2 regions of the Luteibacter sp. 22Crub2.1 genome follow, and region 2 is predicted to be linked to the other one. Evidence: predicted binding sites of a transcription regulator. Region 2 holds the regulator's gene; the other holds the start of a gene.
The links. Region 2 encodes FliA, which starts transcription of late flagellar genes. Its sites were predicted from a motif close to TAAAGTTTNNCNNNCNNNGGCCGATAA; they were not measured.
Positions count from the first base shown of each region.

Region 1 (3,414 bases), on a different contig from region 2:
TGCCGACGGTCACCGGCAGGACATCGTCAGCGACGCGGCGTGGAAGCTCGCCGATGGCCCGACGCGGCTCGACGATCTCTACGGCGGCGAAAACTACGATGCGCGTCTCGCATCTCCGTCGACATGGGCCGCCGCAAGTGAGCTGCCCGCTCCGCGCGGAACGCTCGTCGCGCAGACCGAGCAGCCCATACGGGTCGTGGATACGTTGAACGCCGTCGAGGTGACGGAGCCGAAACCCGGTACGTATGTTTTCGCTTTTCCGCGCGTTATCGCCGGCTGGGCGACGTTCGACGTGTCGGGACCGTCGGGGGCGACGGTCACGGCGCACTACGGTGAGAAGCTGATGCCCGACGGCACGGTCGACGCGCGCGATGAGCATCATTATTTCAGACAGGGTTTTCAGACCGACCGGCTGACGCTGGCTGGCGGGCGTGAGCACTGGCATCCGCATTTCTCGTACAAGGGCTTTCGCTATGTGCAGGTCGATGGATGGCCTGGCGGCAAGCCGCTTCCCGGCGCGGTGACCGCACAGGTCATACACACCGATGTCGCCGAGACAGGGCGCTTCGACAGCGCGAATGCCTTGCTCAACTGGATCCATCGCGCGGCCGTCGACACCATGCTCAACAATCTCTACGGCATTCCGACCGATACGCCGATGTACGAGAAGAATGGCTGGACTGGTGACGGCATGGTCGGCGCGGACATGTTCCTGCGGAACCTCGACACGGGACGCCTGCTCGCGAAATGGGTCCGCGATATCGCCGACACGCGCGGGCCCGATGGCGCCCCGTTGCTGATCGCACCTAACCCCGGCTGGGGCAAGGCGCGCGCGCCCACCTGGCACTCGGCGTACGTGTTCATTCCCTGGTCGCTGTGGATGCAGACGGGAGACCGTCGACCCGTCGAGGAGAACCTCGATGGCATCTCACGCTATGTCGCGATGGAGGACGCCCGGTCGCCGGGAGGCATCGCGGACACCGAACTGGGTGACTGGGTCAGTCCCGAGACCGATCCGGGTGGCGAGAACGCTCCCGAGGACAAGCATGTCGCCGCCACGGTGTACCTCTATGGCATGGAGCGTACGGTGGCGGGCATGTATCGTCTCCTCGGCGACACGAAGCGCGCGAAGGGTTTCGACGCGAAGGCGGCGATCGTGCGCGATGCGTTCAACGCGCGCTTCCTCGACCGCGACGCCGCCCGGTACCGTGGGGAAGGGGACAGCGGCTACCGCCAGGCGCACAACCTGCTGGCGCTGTCGTTCGGGCTCGTGCCCGACGCGTTGCGCGAGCGGGTCGCCGCCGGCGTGGCGGCGGATGCGAAAGCGCGGGGCGATCACCTCGACACGGGTGCGCTCGCGACGAAGGTGATTCTGCCGGTGCTCACCGCGACCGGTCACGCCGATGAAGCCTGGCGTATCGCGACGCAGACGACGTTTCCGAGCTGGGGGTTCTGGCGCGACCACGGGGCGACCAGCTTGTGGGAGCACTGGAAGCTCGCGTCGCGCTCCAGGGGCCATTATTTCCTGGGCACCGTGGACGACTGGCTCTTTGGCGATGTCGCGGGCCTGCGGCCGCTGGAGGCGGGCTGGCGTCGGTTCGAGGTGCGTCCTGCGCTGACAGCATGGCTGGACCACGCATCGGCATCGGTTATGACGCCTTATGGCGAGGCTTCGGTGGCCTGGCGCAAGGAGGGTGAGAAGGTGGTGGCCGAGGTGCTTGTGCCGGTGGGTGCGGAGGCGGTGGTGCGGTTGCCGGGGCGGCCCGAGGTGGTGGTTTCCTCGGGGCGGCATCGCTTTGCCGCGCCGTAGGTCGCTCGCTCGCGGGACGCGCGCCTGCTCTTCGCTGGATGATGCGCTGCGGCATTGTCCCTTCACATCTCTGCAATAAAGTTTGACGCCCGGCTTGCCGATAACGCCTATACGGGGAATCACGGGGGTGAGGGGCATGTCGTCGATAAAAAGCTGGTTTGGCCGCACGCGGCTGAATACGCGCGTGTGGATGGTGATGACGGTCGTGGTGCTCGGCCTCTTGGCGCAGACCGTGATGTCGGGCGTCGAAAGCCGCGCGGTGCAGATGCGCGACCTGCAGGACACGCTGACCCAGCACGTGGACGCGGCGATCGCCATCGTCGACGGCTACCACGCGCGAGCCGCCAAGGGTGAGATGAGCGACGTCGAAGCACGTGTCGCCGCCCTGGAGGCGGTCGAGTCGATGCGCTGGGACGACGGCAAGGGCTACGTGTTCGCTTTCGATTCGACGCTGGCCATGCGTATGCATCCGCTGCGCCACGACGATATCGGTAAGAACATCCGCGACGATGCGGATGGCAAGGGCTTTCACCATTACGAAGCCATGCTGAAGGCGGATACGGCCGCCGGCCACGGCTTTACCCGTTACACCCAGATCATGCCCAGGACGAAGGAACTGCGCGACAAGATCAGCTACTCGTCGTGGTACAAGCCGTGGGATCTGCATCTGATTTCCGGTGCCTACTTCGATGATATCGACGCCGCCTTCGCCGCGCAGCTGAAACGCGACCTGATGAAGTCGGGCATCATCGCGGTGCTCGCGATGTTCATCGTCTGGCTGTCCATGAGCAGCATCCGTACCACGGTGGGCGGTGAGCCGCGTGACGCGGTGGAGATCGCCGGGCGTATCGCCGGGGGCGATCTGCGCACCGATGGCACCACGTTCGCGCCCGCCAGCCTGCTCGGTGCGCTGGAGCGCATGCGCGGCACGCTGTCGTCCATCGTGACCGAGGTACAGGAAGGCGCACATGTCGTGTCCACCACCTCGGGCGAGATCGCCCGTGGCAACGACGATCTGTCGCAGCGCACGCAGGAACAGGCGTCCAGCCTCGAAGAAACCGCCGCGTCGATGGAAGAGATGACCGCGACGGTGAAACAGAACGCGGAGAACGCCGTCGCCGCGGATCGCCTCTCCCGGCATGCGCGTGGCGAAGCGGAGAAGGGCGGCGACGTCGTCGCCCAGGCGATGGACGCGATGATCCAGATCGGTGATTCCAGTCGTCGCATCGCCGACATCGTCGGCCTGATCGACGAGATCGCTTTCCAGACCAATCTGCTGGCATTGAATGCGGCGGTCGAAGCGGCACGTGCCGGCGAGCAGGGGCGTGGCTTCGCGGTAGTCGCCGCCGAGGTGCGCCGCCTCGCCCAGTCCAGCGCGTCCGCGTCCAGGGAGATCAAATGCCTGATCGTCGAGAGCGGCGAGCGTGTCGAAGCGGGTGCATCGCTGGTCGAGCAGTCGTCGACCGCCCTGGCGAGCATCGTCGCCAGCGTGAAGAAGGTCACCGATATCGTCGCGGAGATCGCCGCCGCGAGTGCCGAGCAGTCGGCAGGCGTGGATCAGGTCAATACCGCGATCGCACAGATCGATCAGGTCACCCAGGAAA
Region 1 is NZ_FUYT01000003.1:271,558-274,971, reverse strand. It holds gene B5X73_RS04375 (alpha-L-rhamnosidase) at 1-1,810, shown strand, start outside; gene B5X73_RS04370 (methyl-accepting chemotaxis protein) at 1,947-3,414, shown strand, end outside.
Region 1: a site for FliA is predicted at 1,888-1,914, ahead of B5X73_RS04370 (methyl-accepting chemotaxis protein). Genes of this name have one in related genera too.

Region 2 (3,414 bases):
GCTGTCCGCGCCTGGCGCACCCGTGCCGTACAACGAATCGAGCAGCGCTTCGAACTCGTCATCGTTGATCGTCGCGGACGAGGCCGGTGCCGGCGCGCGGTCGGTGCGCGCGGCGTCGAGCATCGCCTCGAATTCATCTTCGATCGGGTCGTACGCTTTCGGCGCGGAAGGTGCCGCGACCGGCGAAGAGATCGGTACCGCCAAGGCAACGGGAGCCGCGGATACGGCACGACCGGGAATCAGCAGCCGGTCGAGCAGCGAACGCGGCGCGGGCTCGATCGGCACGCCGCCATCGGCGGCGCGCATCATGTCGTTGAGCAGGTCGAGCGACTCGAGCAGCGCATCCATGAAGGCGGCGTTGAGCACGATAGTGCCGTTACGCGCTTCGTTCAGAAGATCTTCGCCACGGTGGCACAGCTCCACCATGGGATTGAGCCCAAGGAAGCCCGCACCGCCCTTCACGGTGTGGAACGCACGGAAGACCGCGTTCAGCAGCTCCGTGTCGTTCGGCGACGCTTCGAGATCCACGAGCTGCTCGCCCAGGCTCTCGAGCAGTTCGCGCGCTTCGATCAGGAAGACGTTGAGCAGCTCGTTGTCCAGCTCCACGCTCATAGCGGGCTCAGAATCCGAATTCGCTGAGGAGGCGATCCACTTCGTCCTGGCTGACCTTGTCCGCGGCCGGGGCATTGCCGCCCGCGAGCGAGCCGGTCAGACGGACCAGCTCGACCAGCGACGACTCGACCTTGGCCATGAACGCCTCGACCTGCGCCACGCGCTGACCGGAAAGATCCTGCCACGACTGGGCTTCGACCATTTCGCCCAGGCCGATGTCGCAGCTCTGCGCGAAATCGCCCACGCGCACGGCAAGCGCCGTGGCATTGGTGCCGAACGCCGGGTCGGCATGATCGAGCACCAGCACTTCGTCGGCCTGCTTCGCCAGCGCCTGGGCCTGTGGACGCAGCTTTTCGCTGAAGTCCAGAGTGCGGTGCGCCGCGGTCGAGCTCATCTCGAGCACGTCACGCAGATGCTTGCGCGCATCGCTCATGTTGCCCGGCACGCCGTCGGTCGAAATGTCCGAAGCGAGGCGGCGCACGGATTCGTGCAGGTCGCGCGCAAGGTGGCCCAGCGCCAGGAACAGGTGCTGCTCGCGGCTGCGGATCAGGTTGTCGAGTGCCTTTTCGAAGGCGGCGCCGTCGTCGGCCTCGAGCAGCTCGCGCAGTTCGGGGACGACCTCTTGGCCGGGGGAGAGCATCGTATTCATCGTTATTCCCTTAGCCCGCAGCCGCGGCGAGTCGTTCGAAGATCTTGTCGAGCTTTTCCTTCAGCGTGACCGCCGTGAAAGGCTTGACGACGTAGCCGTTAACACCGCTCTGCGCGGCGGCGATGATCTGATCGCGGTTGTTTTCCGCGGTCACCATCAGCACCGGCAACGACTTCAGACCGGCATCGGCGCGGATGGCGCGAAGCAGGTCGATGCCCGTCATGTTGGGCATGTTCCAGTCGGTGACGACAAGGTCGATCGGCTGCGAGCGCAGCAACGCGAGGGCCGCGTTACCGTCTTCGGCTTCCTGAATGAGCGTGTTGGTGAAACCCAACTCGACCAGGAGATTCCTGACGATGCGCCGCATGGTGGAAAAGTCGTCCACCACGAGGATCTTCATGTTCTTGTCCAAAACTGCTCTCCGCCACGTGCTTTTTCTTTACCGGCGACGGCACCGCGATGCCGTCACTGCTTGTCTTTCCAACCCGTCATGCGTGCACGCAGGCGAATCAGGGCCTGGCCATGGATCTGGCACACGCGCGACTCGCTCACACCCAGTACCACACCGATTTCTTTCAGGTTGAGCTCTTCATCGTAGTACAGCGACATCACCAGCTTCTCGCGTTCCGGCAGGCCGTCGATCGATTGCGCCAGCGCGTCGCGCAGGCCGTTCTTCTCGAAGTTGCCCTCCGGGCCCGAGGCGTCGGGGTCCGCGACGTCGATCGCCGCGCCTTCGTCGCCTTCCGGCGCCGTGAGGCTCAGCAACCGCGCGCTCGCCGCGTCGGCCAGAATCTGGTTGTACTCCATGGCGTCGATACCCAGCCGCTTCATCACTTCCGCGTCTTCGGCGTCGCCACCCGTTTCGTTCTCGATCTGCCTCGTTACTTCAGCCACCTCGCGCAACTTCCGGTGGACGGAGCGCGGGGTCCAGTCCGTCTTGCGCAGTTCGTCCAGCATGGCGCCACGAATGCGGATGCCCGCATAGGTCTCGAAGCTGGCCGCGCGAGTCGGCGAGTAATTTCTTGCGGCCTCGAGCAGTCCGATCATTCCGGCCTGCATGAGGTCATTCGCGTCCACGCTTGGCGGCAGGCGGCCCATCAGGTGATAGGCGATCCGGCGCACCAGGGGTGCATGCGTTTTAACCAGTTGATCCGCTGGAACTCTAGTGATTTCAAGGTATTCGCTAGCGACACTCACAGCGGCAGCCCTCCCCCCATGTGGTTCCGTTCGGCGAAAAAGCCGATGCGACCCTGCACCCGGGGTTCGGGTTCACCCCATGTATCGACCGACCGGGCCAGATTCTTGAATCCCACCGCCGAGCGGCTGCTCGGCCAGGCGTCGACCACGGCCGCCTGACGGCGGATGGCCTGACGCAGGTACTCGTCGTGCGGAACCATGCCCATGAAATCCAGGGACACGTCCAGGAAGCGGTTGGTCACGCGGGCCAGCTTCTCGAACAGCTGACGGCCTTCCTGCGCATGGCGGACCATGTTGGCGACGATGCGGAAGCGGTTCACGTCGAACTCGCGGCTCATCACCTTTATCAGCGCGTAGGCGTCGGTCAGCGAGGCCGGCTCGTCGCAGACCACGACCACCACTTCGTCGGAGGCTGCCGCGAACATCGACACGCTGTCGGAGATGCCGGCGGCGGTGTCGACGATCAGATATTCGGGGGCGACCGGGTATTCGTCGAAGGCGCGGATCACGGCGGCGTGCTCGATATTCGGCAGCTGCGCCATGCGGCGCGCGCCCGAGGTCGCCGGGATCACCTTCAGGCCGTGGTTGGCGTGGAGGATCAGGTCCTCGATGCGGCACTCGCCTTCGAGCATGTGGCCCAGATGGCGCGTGGGCTGCAGGCCCAGCAGCACGTCGATGTTCGCCATGGCCAGATCCGCGTCCAGCAGGACCACGTCACGGCCGCCCATCGCGAGCGCCATGCCGAGGTTGACCGCCACCGTGGTCTTGCCCACGCCGCCCTTGCCGCCCGCCACCGCGATGCTGCGCGTGGGACGACGGTCGGCGAGCCAGTTGAGCCCAGCAGCCTGGGTGGAATCGACGTGTGTGTTCATGAAGGAATTCACTGCCGTGAAGGGGTGTGCGGATGCGGATGCCGTGGTCACGTTACTTCAGTTCCCGGTGTCAGGCGATGGCTG
Region 2 is NZ_FUYT01000015.1:85,517-88,930, reverse strand. It holds gene B5X73_RS16175 (chemotaxis protein CheA) at 1-612, opposite strand, end outside; gene B5X73_RS16170 (protein phosphatase CheZ) at 620-1,261, opposite strand; gene cheY (chemotaxis response regulator CheY) at 1,272-1,673, opposite strand; gene B5X73_RS16160 (RNA polymerase sigma factor FliA) at 1,727-2,458, opposite strand; gene B5X73_RS16155 (MinD/ParA family ATP-binding protein) at 2,455-3,330, opposite strand; gene flhF (flagellar biosynthesis GTPase FlhF) at 3,401-3,414, opposite strand, start outside.